DNA from 3 places in the Bacillus sp. es.036 genome. Region 2 is predicted to be linked to each of the others. Evidence: riboswitches for the same ligand, from Rfam matches in the RefSeq annotation. Region 2 holds a riboswitch; each other region holds the start of a gene.
What was found. A riboswitch is a leader RNA that binds a small molecule or an ion and turns the genes downstream of it on or off. The one in region 2 is predicted to bind S-adenosylmethionine.
Positions count from the first base shown of each region.

Region 1: another riboswitch for S-adenosylmethionine. It lies ahead of ATG70_RS09690 (Na+/H+ antiporter NhaC family protein); the one in region 2 lies ahead of ATG70_RS02325 (hypothetical protein).
Region 3: another riboswitch for S-adenosylmethionine. It lies ahead of metK (methionine adenosyltransferase); the one in region 2 lies ahead of ATG70_RS02325 (hypothetical protein).

Region 1 covers NZ_PDIZ01000001.1:1,888,680-1,894,793, forward strand. The annotation lists gene ATG70_RS09680 (SLC13 family permease) at 1-1,473, opposite strand, end outside; gene ATG70_RS09685 (hypothetical protein) at 1,760-2,437, shown strand; gene ATG70_RS09690 (Na+/H+ antiporter NhaC family protein) at 2,510-3,817, opposite strand; SAM riboswitch class I at 3,883-3,986, opposite strand; gene ATG70_RS09695 (alpha/beta fold hydrolase) at 4,161-5,000, opposite strand; gene ATG70_RS09700 (YolD-like family protein) at 5,152-5,481, opposite strand; gene ATG70_RS09705 (Y-family DNA polymerase) at 5,496-6,114, opposite strand, start outside.
Region 2 covers NZ_PDIZ01000001.1:437,292-443,405, reverse strand. The annotation lists gene ATG70_RS02330 (DNA/RNA non-specific endonuclease) at 1-589, opposite strand, end outside; gene ATG70_RS02325 (hypothetical protein) at 873-1,196, opposite strand; SAM riboswitch class I at 1,296-1,398, opposite strand; gene ATG70_RS02320 (acetoacetate decarboxylase family protein) at 1,549-2,292, opposite strand; gene ATG70_RS02315 (sodium/proline symporter) at 2,315-3,754, opposite strand; gene ATG70_RS02310 (sigma-54 interaction domain-containing protein) at 4,003-5,448, opposite strand; gene ATG70_RS02305 (DEAD/DEAH box helicase family protein) at 5,655-6,114, opposite strand, start outside.
Region 3 covers NZ_PDIZ01000001.1:2,426,899-2,433,012, forward strand. The annotation lists gene ATG70_RS12435 (nucleotide sugar dehydrogenase) at 1-259, shown strand, start outside; gene ATG70_RS12440 (MSMEG_1061 family FMN-dependent PPOX-type flavoprotein) at 253-903, opposite strand; gene metK (methionine adenosyltransferase) at 990-2,186, opposite strand; SAM riboswitch class I at 2,396-2,505, opposite strand; gene pckA (phosphoenolpyruvate carboxykinase (ATP)) at 3,390-4,973, shown strand; gene ATG70_RS12460 (ABC transporter substrate-binding protein) at 5,207-6,114, shown strand, end outside.

The DNA of each region.
Region 1 (6,114 bases), 1.5 Mb from region 2:
GACTGCGTTTGGTGGCGTAGCAACTGGAAGCATGAATGCGCAACTTGATGCAATGCCTGCCCCAATCATTAAAGCATACGGATGTACACCAATCGCTGCTGACAAAGATGCCATTATTGGAAACATCATTGTTGCTGTCGCCGTGTTCGATGTAATTTCTGTTAAGAAAATAACGAGCGTCGTGACAAGAAGTAAAATAACAAATAAGTGGATACCTTCAAGAATGGTTAGCTGCTCACCAATCCACTTCGCAAGTCCTGATTCTTGAAATCCAGAAGCAATTGCGAGTCCGGCCCCAAAGAGTAAGAGAATCCCCCACGGCAACCCTTTCGCGGTATTCCAGTCCAACAAAAACGATCCTTTGTTCGAAGGTGCAGGAATAAGAAACAATAAAACCGCTGCTGTCATCGCAATAATCGTATCATTGATGTTTGGATTAAGCTCACTTAGAACAAATGAACGACTAATCCACGCAAGTGCTGTTAATGAAAAAATCAATAAAATAACTTTTTCTTCTACCGACATTTTTCCTAGATCAGTCTTTTCCTTATTGATAACTTCTTTTCCACCTGGTAATTCTTTAATGTTCATTGGAAAAGCCATTTTCACTAGGTAATACCAACATCCAATTAAAAGTAAAACGGTTAACGGTACACCAAACATCATCCAGCGAGCAAATGAAATTTCAATGCCATAAAGTTCATTCACAACTGCTGCAAAAATGGTATTAGGTGGCGTTCCAATTAATGTCGCAAGACCCCCAATCGAAGCGCTATAAGCAATACCTAACATAATTGCTTTTCCGAAATTAAATCTCGGAGCTCCCTCTTCCGTATCCAGATCAAGCTGTTCTGACACCTGATAAATCACCGCAAGTCCAATAGGTACCATCATCATAGCGGTTGCGGTATTTGAAATCCACATCGATAAAAAACCTGTCGCCGCCATAAAGCCAAGTACAATTTTCTCCGTACTCGTTCCGATTGCTGATATAATAAAAAGAGCAATGCGTTTATGTAAATTCCATTTCTGCATTGAAAGCGCAATCAAAAAACCACCCATAAAAAGAAATATCGTATTGTCGCCATAGGCAGATGCTGTTAAATCACCTTCGAGTGCACCCGTTAGCGGAAATAGGATGAGTGGCAAGAGAGATGTTGCAGGGATCGGGATAGCTTCTGTTATCCACCACGTTGCAATCCATGCGGTACTTGCTAATACGGCCAAACCAGCTTCCGAAAGACCGTTCGGATGAAAAAAGAGCATAAGACAAAGAAATAAAGCCGGCCCTAAAACTAACCCAGTTATCTTTCTCTTGTCGTAGGCTGGCCCAGGCCCTGATGTAAGCGTAGGATTTTTTTGTGAACTTTGGGAAGGGATTTCAGGCGTGTGTGAAGAAGCGAATGTTAAGAGATTCTTTGCACGATGATGTTCTTTCCAAAAATAACTCCAAAATAGACGGGCTTGTTCCATAGTGATACCTCCTATCGTTCATTTCACTCTAGTGTAGGATTCGTCAGGTACACCTGTCAATATTTTCACAATTTTGGGTATATATTACTCTTTTAAGAAAAGGACTTTTGCTCGATTATTGGTTTATCAATCACATTAACGCTTTCAAACCCCCTTATATTTCCAATAAGGGCGAACATTATAAGTTGATGGTGTGATTTTTAATAATTCAAACAATATATTACAGGAATTAGCGTTTCAATTCGATTGACAACAAGTTGCTCAAAATCGATCCAGGGGGTATATGATGAGAAAGATACAGCAGACGACCATTAATTCGGTTGTAAAATATGGACAAACGAAGCTTCCAAAATCAGCGAATACAGAATGTCCTGAATGTGGAAATGATGCCTCATTTCAATTGAAATTTGATTATCAAATTAACCAGGCCGTGTTCTCAACGCTTTCTCGCTGTTCCATTTGTAAAGAAGCGGTGCTCTTCATTCTAATTAAAACTTCTCACGGTGATCGAGGTGAGGAAGTCGAACTTTTTGTTCATCAAACGTCCTTTACACGTGAACCACTCGGGAGACTAACGAGTTCTGCTCGACTGCCTGATGACCTTGAACGTGTTTACCGCTCTGCCGTAAATGTACATAATATGAAAGACTGGACGGCAACAGCTGTAATGGCTAATCGCGTCCTCGAAAGCATTACCGGCAGTTTTCTAGCCGAGAATGAATTAGGACAGCCGCTATCCAAACAGCTCGAAACGCTGGCAAAACAAATTGATTTAGAAGAACCGATTGTAAAGTTAGGTCAGCTTCTTGGAAAAGGAAGTAATCTGAACGATCTCCTTTGCCTTGAAAAAGCGACTAGCGAAGAAACCGCAAATCTTATTATTGATCTACTTGATTCATTAATTGAATACTTATATATTCTTCCTCAGCGAATTATTCATCTTCAAAAACAAATTGAAGGATAATAAAAAAACAGGTAGCTCATCGTGAGCTACCTGTTTTTCTTTATCTCGTTTATTCTCATTTAAAAGTTACTTCTAACCGTTTGCTTCCTCTTTCTTTTGAAAAGAGGGATAGTTAATGAAAATCGCAATCACTCCAGCAACCGCAATAAGAATAGGATAAATCGAATATGGTAAGAGGGCAAGTGGCGAGATCGATGCAAGTCCTGCAACCGCTAGAACCTGAGCACCATATGGGAGCATCCCTTGAATACTGCCTGAGAAAATGTCTAGAATACTAGCTGATTTCCGTGGATCAACGCCATACTTTTCAGAAATATTCTTCGCCAGCGGTCCACCCATGATGATTGAAATCGTATTATTCGCTGTCGATAAATCAAGCACACTAGCTAGACCAGCTATACCAAATTCCGCTCCTCGACGTGAGTTTACTCTACTTAAAATCTTATCTAGCACGTATTGAATACCGCCATTATGCTTGATCACTTCGATCATACCACCGATTACGAGGGCAATCATCGCAAGGTCTTCCATTCCTTTAATCCCTTCTGTAACGGTGGAAATAAGTCCACTCATTCCAAATGAACCGTTAAATAGACCCACTATTCCAGCAAATAGCGTTCCGCTCACAAGGACAACAAGAACATTAACCCCAGCGATCGCTGCGATTAGAACACCTAAATATGGAAGAATCGTGATCAAATCAAAAGCACGTTCTCCACCAACTGTTGCCTGTTCTCCCATCGTTAACACGCCATATATAACGGCAGTGACAATAGCAGCAGGCAATACAATAAAGAAGTTTACTTTAAATTTGTCTTTCATTTGCGTATTTTGTGTTCGAACTGCTGCAATGGTTGTATCTGAAATCATGGAAAGATTATCACCGAACATCGCCCCACCAATAACTGCAGACAAGGCAAGTGCTGGCGCAACTCCCGTTTGTTCTGCGATTCCAATTCCAATCGGTGCAAGGGCTACGATGGTTCCCATTGACGTTCCCATTGAAATGGAAATAAAACATGCAATCAAAAATAAACCAACGATTAACAAATTCGCCGGAAGAATGGATATTCCAAGATTCACAATCGAATCAACCGCGCCAATTTTTTCAGCGGTTCCAGCAAAAGCTCCTGCCAATAAGAAGACAAGAATCATTAATATAATATTGGTATTTCCTGCTCCTCGGCAGAACACTTCCACCTTCTTCATAAAGTTTTCTTTTCGATTCATCGAAAGAGCTACACCCGCAGCAATTAATGAAGCAAGAATAACCGGCATGCTATAAAAATCCTTTGTCACAATCGCTGTGCCAATAAAGAGCACAATAAAAATGCCAAGAGGAAGTAACGCCAGACCATTTCCTTTAATTTCTTTTTCCATTCTCTCTATCTCCTTCTACTTTTCTATAGCATAAAAAAACCCACTTCAAGAGAAGAGGGCTTTTGCTCTTATCTCTCAAGATTTCTCTTGCTGGAAGCAGCACCTTTCTGAATATCAGAGGTTGCTGAAGCTTCTTCGGGCCAGATCCCTCCACTTCTCTTAATAAGAAATATGCAATTATTAATGAGCATAAGCTCAAATTTTATTTGAATTCACAATCGAACGAGATTTACTTTATCATGCATGATTCTGCTGAGTCAACTCTTTCTACCTGCATGAAAATAAACTCCTTGCTTAAAGGAGTTTATTCAGAGAATTCTCTACCATTGACACCAGCCTTTATTTAACGAGTTAAAAACTGTTCTATGTCTTTCATAATCGATGCTGGTCGCTCCTCAGGAAGAAGATGACCAGTTTTCTTATAGACAATCAGCTCAGCATTTGGTAAGTCGCTGCTTAAACGTTTCCCAATTTTCAATGGCACAACTCTGTCATTTTCTCCCCATATTAGGAGGCTCGGTGTATGAATTTGTTTTAACTCCGCTTCGGACAGGTCACCTTCCCGATCACGGATCATACGAACCAACGATCTAAAAATCCCTTCGTTAAAGAAGGGTTGAATATAACCATCCATCATCTCTTCATCGATAAGCGCTGGGTCATAAACACAATTGAGCAAATTCCCCCTAACTCCTTTTCGATAAAGCCAGCGTTTTAAGTAGACAGAAAAGAAAGGTAAGTAGGATGTATAGACGAGACTCTGTTTGGCTTTCTCGAGATATCCTGAGCTACATAGCAAAATATTTTTACTCACAAAATCTTCTTTTAACGCTGATGCTCTCATAGCTACCTGTCCGCCCATGGAATGCCCGATCATGACCGTGTTTTCAATCGAAAGTCTTTCCAATAGCTCAACAACGACCTCTGCATAATTTTGGTAAGAGTGAACAAAGTGATGAGACTTCTCGCTTTTCCCAAACGGCGGGAGATCGATTGCAACAACGGTGTAGGCCTTTGTTAATAATGGAATTAGTCTTCTAAAGCTGAAGCTTGAAGACAAAAAGCCGTGAAGCAGGGTTATAACTGGGCGATCAACTGCTTCTTCATTTCTGTAATACTCATAATGAATGTCAATCCCTTTAATTTTCTCCGTATTTTCTTTTAAATTTTGAGCTAATAACATCTGTCATCTCACTCCGGATTTTGATTTTGCTTATTCTGATGATAGTGGTTTTCCAGTCAAAAATGTCTTGGCAAAGTTTGCGTTATACGTATTTTACCCCAATCAAGAAATGAAAAACTTTTTTACCACCCGGAGTGTACATCCATTTTTTTCATTCTAATTCAACGTGAACAAGGTTCAACAATTTAACGTTTCTCTTTTGATTCTTGTGGTCAATGATGCGTAGCTCCTTCGTCAATGGCTCGATATAATGAACGTAGCCATTGAGGACGTTCGTTTCACCGTTTTTAAAATAGTGAAAGCGCAGCGGCCAATGGAATTCCATAGCCTGGCATATCACTTCATTCATTTCCTCTATTTTTTGCTCATCAAGCACAGGCTTTTGATTTCTTTTCTCTTCTTCTTTCCAATCACGTAGCTCTTTCACATGCTCAGGTAACATCATCGATGTCCACTTTATATTTCCACGATCACGAATCACGTATCATCCCCCCTTTATGCTTTATGCCCACCTACAAGTTTACTTCTGTGTAAGGCTGTACCAGCTTTTGTGTATGAAACAGCGCGTAGCAGAGCATCCGATCCGTATTTCTCTCTAATGGAATCCATCACATAGCCAAGGTCTCGCTGTTTCGGTCGCTCAGTATTAAATAAATCCAGCTGTACTTCCTCGTCATTACTAATATTCGAAAGAGTGATCGAAATTTTCCGAACTGTTTTTTTTTCATAAAACTCCTCAAATAGCTGTAGACATACGCGATAGACTTCAAGCGTAATCGCGGTTGGACTAGTGATACTCCTTGAGCGGCGAAAACCTCCGCCACCTTCTTCTTTACTATAACTAATCCCAAGACTAATCGTACGACCTGCTTTTCCGGCTCTTCTAGCACGTCTTGCCACTTCTTCACTCATTTCAAGAATCACGTGTTGAATTTCCTTTTGATCATGATAATCTCTTAGCAGGATCTGACTTTTTCCAAAACTAATCTGGCCCTGCATAATGGGCGCGCCCATTTCGGAAAGATCAACTCCCCACGCGTGATGATAGAGCTGATTCCCCATAACACCGAATTTCTCTTCTAATAAGTGAAGCGGATAATGGGCAAGCTGCTTT
Region 2 (6,114 bases):
CGCTACGGATCGCGTCTTCCATATAAGCTTGATCACCATGTCGGTTGAGTGTACTCTCTTGTGGGGTAATGTTATAAGCATTCGATACCCCTCCGAGAGAATCAGCAATAATATGTCCTTCGTCTAACACGTCACTTTCGACGCCCGGAACCTTTGCCTCATCAGAATAGTACCGTCCAGACGATAATACAGGTTCGTTACGATCATCTTGTAGAATGATTTCGTCAGCAACGACGCGTACGAGTTGTCCGTATTCATTCGTAAATGCCCAATATTCACGGTCACCGTACCCAATATCAACAACGACATTAGGTTCTCGATGTCCAGACAAATCACCACCATCAACTTCAATAAGTTTGTATCCTGCGAACTGTTCATCTTCTGTTGGGTCTGGTGTTTCGTCTTCTACTGATTCATCAACAACCGTACTGTTCGTTTCTTCTTTTTCACTATTTTCATTTGTTTCAACTGTACTTACTTCTTGTGTATTTGTTTCTGCATCTTTATTGGATGCCTCTTCTAAATTGGTACAACCAACTATAAAAATGATCGTTAAAAATAAGATGAAATAGTTCATTTTCGTTTTCATATTAGAACGCTCCTATAATAGGGAAATTTCGTAATGTTAAAAAAATCAAAAGAAAAAGTAAAACAGGATCCATTATTTCTTCTATCACTTTTATTATCCATTACTTTGAGAGTTTAATTTTACCACATTAAATAACTTCAAAAGCATTCAGAAAAAATACACGATTCATTTCAAAAATAGTTTTACAGCTTATTCTTAAAAGCATCCAAGTCTAATCTCCAAACATCCACGATTTCGAATCATCAAAATGAATTGGAAAAAATCCTCTTTTATCAACATTTGCTCACATCACACTCTCAATATAATCCCCATTTCCTCTCACAATTTGAAGCCCCTGCTTCTCTAATTCCAGCCACAAATATCGATCCAGCGCATAAGGGGATTTCTGTTGTAGCGAAAGCAATGCATCCTCTGTCAGGAATATCTCATAAGAGCGATTTTCCTTTTTAATAATGACCTCATAGTCAATGAGCTTCATCACGATGACTTCATATGCCTCATCCCACTCCTTCAGTTGACATTCAATGACTTCTGCCACGTGTAATAAAAAACTTTCCCCATCATAACTTTTCGCCATGACGCTTCGTGCAAATCGATTTACGTTCACAAACTCATCCCCCTTATTCTTATAAACAAGGTATTTAACAATTGAACAAAAAAGGCTCTCCATCGCAAATGAATGCAACAAAGAGCCTCCGCTATCCGTGCGTTATCATTCAAAGCCATGCTTTGCAGGTTGGAGCACCTTACCGCCTGGCAGGTTGCTGTGAAGTCAGTGAGCCCGTACTCTCGTTCACTCGTGATAACCTTATTTAGTTGGTTATAGTTTACTTCAATAATGGTAGACTGTCCACGATAAATAAACAATAAAATGTTTTTAGAAAGTGTTCTTATTGTGGTTAGTATATAGCGAGATAAGAAGTTCTTTATCCTTCAAATTCTAATAAGAATTTGAAAAATTATTTAAGTCTATCAATAATTCTTCCCCATCCATTTTCTTCAGTTGCATAGTAATCACCCTTTATATAAGTGCCTCCAATTACTTCGATAGCTGAGAAGTCCTCGAGTGGTGTAGTAGGATCTCCTCCTAGCTCTACTTTAATTGCCCCACTTTGTTCAAATTTCGTCTTAAAATCAGGCGACGTATCTCTTGCAATCACATTTTGGTAAATGACACCCTTCCCCTCTGGATGTGGAACGGTTTGTAAATTTAAATGAGGAGTAAATTCCACACCTGGAAGTTCGATTTCTTCACTCTTTCGATCAAACTCCAATGTAAGTATTTCTTTTCCCTTTTTAATTGCTTTTGCGATAACTTTATCTTCCCTCTCCTCAAGAAAAAGCTCCGCATACTTTTTTGGGTATCCCCAGAGTTCTCGCCCTGCCGCTATAGCAAAGTCTTCATTTTCATATTCAAATAAGTAATGTCCACCTACCACGTCTTTGTATCTTGCCGGAACTACAATTGCACAATCCAGAAATGACCCTTTATCACAGTTTCCAAAATCGGATATTGTAATAGCAATAATATTATCAACATATTCAAATGGTGTTGGTTCTAAATACTTCTGGATAATATCTTCCTCAACTCTAGCGAATGCTGTTACAGTTCGGTTGTCTCTACATTGATAAGGAACGAAGGGATCAGGGATAAGTGGTGATTGAACAGGGACATTACTTCCGCTTTTTACATTTACAGTCATAAATAAGATTCCTCCATTATTGTTAGTTTACGTTTTTAAACTCTTCCTTACTTAATTTCAAATTCACTTTAGTAAATTTACTAATAATTAATATCGCTGCGATAGAAGCTAACGCACCAGGTATAAGTTCATATAAGTAAGCGGAGTAAGGTGTGTTTTTCCAAACAATAGTGACTACAGCACCAGTCAGCATACCTGTAAATGCTCCCCACTTAGTTACATTTTCATAGTAGAGACTCAAAATTAGCAGTGGTCCAAATGCTGCTGCAAGACCTGCCCAAGCGTATAAAACTAGTGTAAATACAGCTTCGATATTTAATAAGGCAATAGATGTCGCAACAATCCCTAACCCGACCATCGTTAATCGACTAATCATTAAATATTGCGAATCCGTTAGCTGCTTCTTCTTAAAACTTTTCAGAATATCACTGGCAATTGCCTGTGTAGCAACCATAACTTGTGAAGAAAAGGTAGACTGAATGGCAGCAAATATCGCTCCCAACACAATCCCGGCCAGTATAGGTGGCATCAATTCTGCAGTCATTTGCGGAAAAACGTATTCTGCATCATCAAGATTCGGGATGACTATTCGTCCAATTAAACCAAGCAAATTGGAGCCTGTCATTACGATAATCACCCAAATCATAGCAATCATAGACCCTTGTCTTATGGTTTGATCATCTTTGGCAGAAAGAAACCGTTGTACGATATGAGGTTGTCCTGGACCTCCAAGTCCAAACACAACCAATCCCATGATCACTCCGAACGCTGCTGCGCCAGTTGAACCTCCACCACTAGAAAGGAGAATGGGATCGATGCTACCTATTTGCTGAAAAAATTGATTCCAACCTCCTAATTGAACAATCATGTAAGCTGGAAATAATACAAGGACTCCAATCATAATGAACCCCTGCACTACATCAGTCCATACCACCGAACGATAGCCTCCGAATATGGCATATCCAATTACAAATGCAGCACAAAGAATTAAACCAAGACTAAAATCCAAACTAACAATTGCATCCAGTGCTTTACCGGCTGCTGTTAATTGTGAAGCCATATATGCAACAAAAAATAATACAATGATAATACTCGTTGTTACTTTTAAAAGATGGCTTTTGTCATTGAATCTTTTTTCAAAATAATCAGCAAGACTTAGACTATTGTTTTCTTCTGTAGCTTTTCTAAGTCTAGGAGCAACTATGAACCAGTTTAAAAGATAACCAACAATGAAGCCTGGAAGCATCCACATAGTAGATATACCAGCTGAATAGGAATAACCAGCAGCTCCAATGAATATCCATCCACTCGTATCAGTTGAACCGGCACTAATAGCAGTAGCAACAGGACCAAAACTCCGATCACCTAAATAATAACCCTCCTCACTCTTTGAAATGAACCTTTCGGCCGCGACACCAATAACAAAGACTATGATCAAGTAAATAATAAAAGTCGTTATCAAGAATGCCTCGCCTCCTTCTTCTCAATCCATTTAAGCAAACCATACGTGGTAACAATTCCAACAACAGGAACGATGATATAAAAAAATGGTACTAGAAAAGGCACTTCGCTCAATCATTCCACCCCCATATAATATTTTCAACTCAACTATATATTAAGCAAGTTTCATGCCAAAATTAAAAGTTGATAGAACGAATACATTCATCAGCTGGTTATGACAATCACTCATAAAGCTACTAAAAAAACTACTCATTTTAGAGTAGTTTTCGATTTAGCTACTTCCTCTTGGAGGTTATATTTTTTCACTTTCTTATCCAACGTTTGCTGTGGAACATCCAGTTCTCGTGCCGCTCTTGAAACATTGCCTTCCGATTTTTTTATCGCTTCTTGAATTAATCTGGATTCAAGTTCCTCAACTTCTTTTTTCAAAATAATTCTATCCTTTTTTAAATGGTGATCATTGCTTGATTTTATTGGCATACTCAAAATGGAATGTGGTTGAACGTCATTTAAGCTAAGGTAATCTTTTGTTGTAAGATTCATTCCTCGTTCTATCATATTTTTTAATTCTCGTATATTACCAGGCCAATGGTACTTATAAAAAAACATCATTGCTTCTTCTTCGACATGTTGCACTCCTTTATCTAGAACTCTGTTGAACATTTCAACAAAATAGTTAACCAAACCTGGAATATCTTCCAATCGATTTCTAAGTGGCGGAACTTCTATCAAGAGCACATTCAACCGATAATAAAGATCTGCCCTCATTTTCCCTACCTTCACAAGTTCCGATGGTTGGACGTTCGTTGCAGTAACCAATCGAACTTCAACTCCCCGCTCTTTCAAATCTCCTACTCGGCGTACCTTTCCTTCCTGAAGAACTCGTAACAATTTTGATTGGAGAGAAAATGGCATTGAATTTATTTCATCCAGAAACAAAATCCCCCCACTTGCAAGTTCGAATAACCCTTCACGATCTTCGGCCCCAGTAAAACTCCCTTTAACTGTTCCAAATAATATACTCTCAAGTAATGATTCGGGGATCGCAGCACAATTCTGTATGACTAAGGGAATATCCCTATGCCTACTTGCATGCTCATGAATTTCTTGAACAATCAATTCTTTCCCAGTCCCTGTCTCGCCATAAATTAAAATTGGTGATGGGCTAGATGCTATTTTTGCGATTAAATCTTTAAGGTACTTCATTTCAGAACTCTCACCAATCATTTTCGATGCCATTCCATTGTGCTTATTACCGTAGAAATTCGGGCCTTTCCTCAACTTCTTTATTTCATTCAATTTTTCAGACATACTTTGTAATCCTGATACATCTGAAAAAATTTCGTAGACTCCAATGATATTGCCATTTTTATTAATTGGATAGGTGGAAGTAACTGTCGTCTTCCTTTCACCCTTATTCGTAACAAAAGTTTGTATATGGTCTTTAATAGGTTTACCGGTCTCAAATACATTAAGAACTGTACTATTTTGCTTACTTAAGCCAGGAAAGATTTCAAATAGACTTTTTCCCAACAAAGTCGCAACAGGAAAGCCCATTTCCTCAGCTGATTCATTTATATAGATTGCATTGAATTCTGAATTTACAACAATGACTCCCTCTCTCATAGTTGAAAAAACTTCGCTGATAAAATTTTCATTTCTAAGTAACTTACTTTGATCTAAATCTCTTTCCATTATTCCTACCCCCTCAAATTTCTACTCTAATTAAATCATACTACATTTAATAATTGATTTGACGGGCCTAATTTCTATCTGTTATCTCCTTATATTTACCTTATATAAAATCGTTTATATTGATTTAAAAGTCGACATAAGGTAATTTTTCTGTAGCATTAGGTACCAGATATAAGCAAAAAAGTATAAAGCAAAAAGACGAGATATCATCTCGCCTTCCTCTCAAAATGCTCATGCAATCGATACTCACATATCTCTTTCATCCATTTATAAAGAACCTCATTCTCGTCCTGTTCCACTACCAAATCAAACGAAAAAGCCCTATCTTCATATACAACCAAGCCTTTAGAACTCCCGCTCCACTTCGCCATAGGCATTCTGTCAATTAGACTAGCGACTTTGCTCTCATCATATTCCCACAACGCTCTAGATCCTTTATCCGAAAAATCGATTTTCCGTCTATACTCTTTTTCAGTCAAATACTGATGAAAATAGGGAGCGACTTCTTCTGGAGTTACAGATATTAACCAATTCTCCCTTCCCCTACTTAGCATATATTGAAGAACGATCATCTTATAGCTTTTTGCCATTCCGGTTCGTTCTACTTCCTTGATCCAGCTTTCATAAGAGTTGTATACTTTTGCTTCGAAAGAATCCAACTCCCCT
Region 3 (6,114 bases), 2.0 Mb from region 2:
CGAGATGAACGCGATTTACGAATCAGTGCAAGATTGCGATGCTCTTTTATTAATGAGTGAATTAATGTCTATTAAACAACTAAACTGGGGTAAAATCATTAAAGGACTCAATCTTCCATTAGTCGTAGACGGTCACAACTTATTCCCCCTGGATGAAATGCGAATCATTGCTAACACCTATGATTTAATTTACTGTTCAATTGGTCGACCAAACATCTATAAAGGATTAGGTTCCATTTCAGTACAATCAATTCAGTAAAGACGGTTTGTATAACTGTCCCTTAACGATTCCGCAACGTTTTCTTCCCCGATCTTCGTATGATCTGAAAGCATTCTAGTAGCCGGTGCGAGCCCTTCTATGTTTGGCCAACGCTCCGGTTCCCAGAGATGGGATCGTTTTAGTGCTTTTCCACAGTGAATGAAACATTCTTTTACTTCAACGCCAATTCCAAACAATGGCGTTTTCCCCTTGTACTCACATCGTGCAAGGAGGCTTTTATCTTTCACAATCGTCGCAAGCCCATTAATGCGCAACGTTTCATCTCGTCCTGGAATCATGAAAAGCAAACCAACCATTGGGTTTTCTACTATGTTCCTCATCGAGTCCATTCGTTTGTTTCCTAGTCTTTCTGGTATTAAAAGATGATAATCATCTAACGCTTGAATGAAGCCTGGCTTATCCCCTCTTGGAGAAACATCACTACCCGTACTTGAATGGGTTGCTATCGTGATAAAAGGTGTAAAGCGAATAAACTCTCTACAATGTTCATCAAGAAAAGAAATAACCTTATGTACAGCAAGCTGACTCGGATTTCCGGCCATCTCTTCAAGTTCTTGCAGCGTTGTAATTTCTTCACCAAAAATTCCCTTCATTCCTTTTCTCCCCCCTACATTTTCTTCCATTTTATCACACCCTATTTCTCATAAAGACTTTATATTCACTAAATAAAAACAAAAAAAAGAGACCAACGGCCTCTTTTCATCATTTATTAAATTCCTGCACCCTGTTTAAGGGATTCTGAACGATCCGTTTGTTCCCAAGGAAGTTCAATGTCCGTACGTCCAAAATGACCATACGCAGCCGTTTGCTTATAAATAGGACGGCGAAGATCAAGCATCTTAATAATGCCTGCAGGACGAAGGTCAAAGTTCTCTCTTACTAGCTCAACAAGTCGTTCCTCTGACACTTTTCCAGTACCAAATGTATCAATCGCAATCGATACCGGCTGAGCAACACCAATCGCGTAGGCAAGCTGAACTTCACAACGATCGGCAAGACCTGCAGCGACGAGGTTCTTAGCTACATAACGAGCAGCATATGCAGCAGAACGGTCGACTTTCGTAGCATCCTTACCAGAGAATGCACCACCACCGTGACGCGCATAACCACCATAAGTATCAACAATGATTTTTCTTCCTGTTAAACCTGCATCACCTTGTGGCCCACCAATCACAAAACGGCCAGTTGGGTTAATGAAGTATTTTGTTTCATCATCAATCAATTCAGCAGGAACAACTGGCTTCACAACATGTTCCTTAATGTTACGCTGAATTTGTTCAAGTGAAATTTCAGGGTGGTGTTGTGTTGAAACAACGATCGTATCAACGCGAACTGGCTTTCCAGATTCATCATATTCAACCGTAACCTGAGTCTTTCCGTCAGGACGAAGATAAGGAAGAATTTCTTCTTTTCTTACTTCACTCAATCGACGAGCTAGCTTATGCGCAAGAGAGATTGGTAGCGGCATTAATTCAGAAGTTTCATTACATGCGTAACCAAACATAAGACCCTGATCACCTGCACCAATTGAATCAATTTCACTTTCTGACATTGTGCCTTCACGCGCTTCAAGAGCAACGTTTACACCTGCTGCTATATCGGCAGACTGCTCATCAATAGATGAAAGCACCGCACATGTTTCAGCATCAAATCCGTATTTTGCACGTGTATAACCGATTGCTTGAATCGTTTCACGAACGACTTTTGGAATATCCACATAGTGCGAAGTTGTAATTTCACCGGAAACTAATACAAGCCCAGTTGTTACTGTAGTTTCACAGGCAACGCGCGCATTTGGGTCATGCGCAAGAATATCATCCAGAATGGCATCGGAAATCTGATCTGAAATTTTATCAGGATGCCCCTCTGTTACTGACTCAGAAGTAAACAAACGACGATTACTCACTCAAGTACCTCCTTAAGGATTGGATCCTATCTAGTTATAGTGTAATGGATACGGTACTCATTTCCCTATTATCCTGTGCCGAAACGAGAGAACGAATTCAGAATCTTATCGTCTTACCTTTTTTTATAGTGTCATCAACTTCAACGACATTAAAAAAGCCCTTTCCTTCTATTTAGAGGGAAAAGGAGCTGGTATCTCATGCCTTTCGCCTCTTATCTTCCAAGACTATTGTCTTGCAGGTTAGCACCTTAATCCTGTTGTATAGGAGTTGGTTGCTGAGCTTCATCGGGCCTGTCCCTCCGCCTGCTCGGGATAAGAGTATCCATTCTCGACATATAATAACGTAGATAAAAGGAAGTGTCAATAACGAAAAGCGGAAGCGCCCGTTTAGCCTCGACAAGCGCTGGAGCCCCATAAAAAGAACACGGTCTTTGTGTTCATTTTATGGGGTGAAGCGATCGAGAGGCTGGGCGCTGCAGCTAGACACGAAAAGCGGAAGCCTTCGGTTAGACCCGGCAGGCACTGGAGCCTTTCAATATGAACACGGTCTTTGTGTTCAGGTTGAAAGGTGAAGTGACCGAGGGTCTGGAGGCTGCAGCTGGACACGAAAAGCGGAAGTGGGCGTTTAGGGTCGACAAGTGCTGGAGCCCTACAAAAAGAACACGGTCTTTGTGTTCATTTTGTAGGGGGAAGCGATCGAGACCCTGCCCACTGCAGCTAGACATGAAAAGCGGAGTGGGCCTGCTTAAATCCGCAGGATGTTGGAACCCTTTCGACTGAGACGCTTTTTGTCTCAATCGAAAGGGTGAAACAGCCGGAGGATTTGGCCCGCGCAGCTAGACACGAAAAGCGGAGACGAGCGGTTAGAAACGGAGATATTGGAACTCCTGAACTGGAACACGCTTTTTGTGTTCCTGTGAAGGAGTGAAATATCGTAGTTTCTGCGAGTCGCAGCTAGACACGAAAAGCGGAACCCTGACTCGAAAGAACTGGATTATTTATTCATTACCTTCACAATAAAAAAAGCCTTCTTATATTAAAGAAGGGACCCCTCAAACCTAACCAAATCGTTATTCGCTCTTTTTTCACTCTTCAAGCAAAAAATACATAGATTAGTATAGAATAATCACGCAAATGTGTTATACTATTTTTGAGTTAAACGAGTCAGTCAACGAAATCTTTAATAAAGGATGGGTTTAACGTATGAAAACAGCTTCCTTCTCCTCACCGTTATTGGATGCTATCTTAAATAAGAACAATCCACATGTAAATTTATCAGTTTCTGAACTGGTTGAACATTCCTTATTTAAAAATGAAGGGACACTTTCTTCAACGGGCGCTCTTCGAGTTGAAACCGGAAAATACACCGGTCGTTCTCCCGGGGACAAGTTTATTGTAAACGAAGACTCCGTAAAGAACAAAGTAAATTGGGAAACAAATCAACCAATTTCTGAAAAAAGTTTTGAAAACCTTTACACGAAAGTGCTGAACTATCTTGGTGAGAAAAAGGATCTTTATGTATTTAAAGGATTTGCTGGTGCTGACCAGTCATCAAGACTACCCATCCAGGTTATTAACGAATATGCCTGGCATAACCTTTTTGCCCACCAACTTTTTATACGTCCAAATGAATCAGAGCTTCAAGATCATGAAGCAGGATTTACTGTTATTTCTGCTCCTGGTTTTCAAGCTGATCCTGACGTTGACGGGACAAATTCCGAAACGTTCATTATTATTTCCTTTGAAAAGCGCACCGTTTTAATTGGCGGTACAGAATATGCTGGCGAAATCAAAAAGTCAATTTTCACCGTAATGAACTACTTATTACCTGAGAGTAATATTCTTTCCATGCACTGCTCTGCAAACGTTGGTAAAGAAGGCGATGTAGCTCTATTTTTCGGTTTATCTGGAACAGGTAAAACGACGCTTTCTGCTGACGCTCACCGTTCGCTTATAGGTGATGATGAACATGGCTGGTCCATGAACGGCGTCTTTAATATTGAAGGCGGTTGCTACGCTAAATGCATCAACTTATCGAGAGAAAAAGAACCTGAAATTTGGGATGCAATCCGTTTTGGAACAGTTCTTGAGAACGTCATAATGGATACCAATTCACGTAAGCCTGATTACGATAACACGAGTCTAACTGAAAATACTCGAGCTGCTTATCCAATTGATGCCATCCCTAACATCGCTATTCCAAGCGTAGCCGGTCATCCTAATACGATTATCTTCTTAACCGCTGATGCCTTTGGAGTCCTTCCACCGATCAGTAAGCTTACGAAAGAGCAAGCGATGTTCCATTTTCTATCTGGCTATACAAGTAAACTAGCCGGAACCGAAAGAGGCGTAACTTCACCTGAAGCTACTTTCTCTACTTGCTTCGGCGCCCCGTTCTTACCGTTACCTGCTCACCGCTATGCCGAAATGCTTGGTGAGAAAATCATGGAACACGATGTTCAAGTTTTCCTTGTGAACACAGGTTGGTCTGGTGGCGGATATGGTGTTGGAAAGCGGATGAAGCTATCCTATACAAGAGCGATGATTCAAGCTGCTTTGAACGGAGAGCTTGATCGTATTGAAACAATAACAGATCCCATTTTTGGATTGCATATCCCTTCTCACTGTCCTGGCGTACCGGCAGATGTGCTGCAACCAAAACAAACATGGGAAAACAAAGAAAACTATGACGTAAAAGCAAAAGAACTTGCTACTCAATTTGTTAAGAATTTTGATAAATTTTCAAACGTAGCTGAAGAGATCAAAAAAGCTGGACCTAACGTTTAAAACCTTTCAAAAAGCACCTAAATGGTGCTTTTTATTTTGTAACACCGCTTCTTTTGGACTAACCGCCTCGAAATGAACAAATTCTAAAAAGCTCTTACCGCTAACCAACTAAAAGAAAACCTCCCCCTTAGCATCATCCTTTTTTATCTGCAAACACAAAATGTTACGAAATTCATAGGCTATAGTATCTTAAACATGAGCCTATCTCATGTGACAATGGTGGGGGCTAACTAATGAAAAAAAGTTGGGTATTTAAAAGCAGTCTTTTTATAGGTGTATTTCTTCTTATTCTTTCAGCATGTGGTACGAATAATGGAAATGACCAGGTGCGCGTAGCTGAGGTAACACGCTCTATTTTTTATGCACCACAATATGTGGCTCTCTCGGAAGGTATATTTGAAAAGCATGGAATTGATGTTGAGTTAACCACCACTTGGGGTGGCGACAAAACAATGACCACGTTGCTTTCAAATGGAGCAGATATCGCCTTAGTCGGTTCTGAGACATCTATTTATGTTTATGCGCAAGGCACAGATGATCCCGTCATTAATTTCGCTCAGCTCACACAAACAGATGGAACATTTCTTGTATCAAGAGAAAAAGTCGATCATTTTGCATGGGAAGATTTGAAAGGAAGCACTTTTCTTGGTCAGCGTAAAGGCGGAATGCCACAAATGGCAGGGGAATATGTTCTGAAACAAAAAGGCATTGATCCACAAAATGATTTAAACCTTATTCAAAATATTGATTTTGCAAACATCTCAAGTGCGTTTGCATCAGGTACTGGAGATTATGTTCAACTTTTCGAACCGACAGCAAGTGTTTTTGAAGAACAAGGTGTCGGATATATCGTGGCCTCGTTCGGTAAAGAATCAGGAAAGATACCATACACAAGCTATATGGCAAAAGACAGTTATTTAACTAAAAATGCGGATGTAGCAGAACGATTTACAGCAGCACTTTATGAAGCACAATTATGGGTAGATACCCACTCTTCTGAAGAAATCGCTAAATCTATTGAGTCATTTTTTCAGGACACTGATCTGGAGCTGATTACTACGGTAGTTGATCGTTATAAGAGTCAACATTCATTCGCTACAAATCCTACTCTTGATCAGGAAGAATGGGATAACCTACAAAA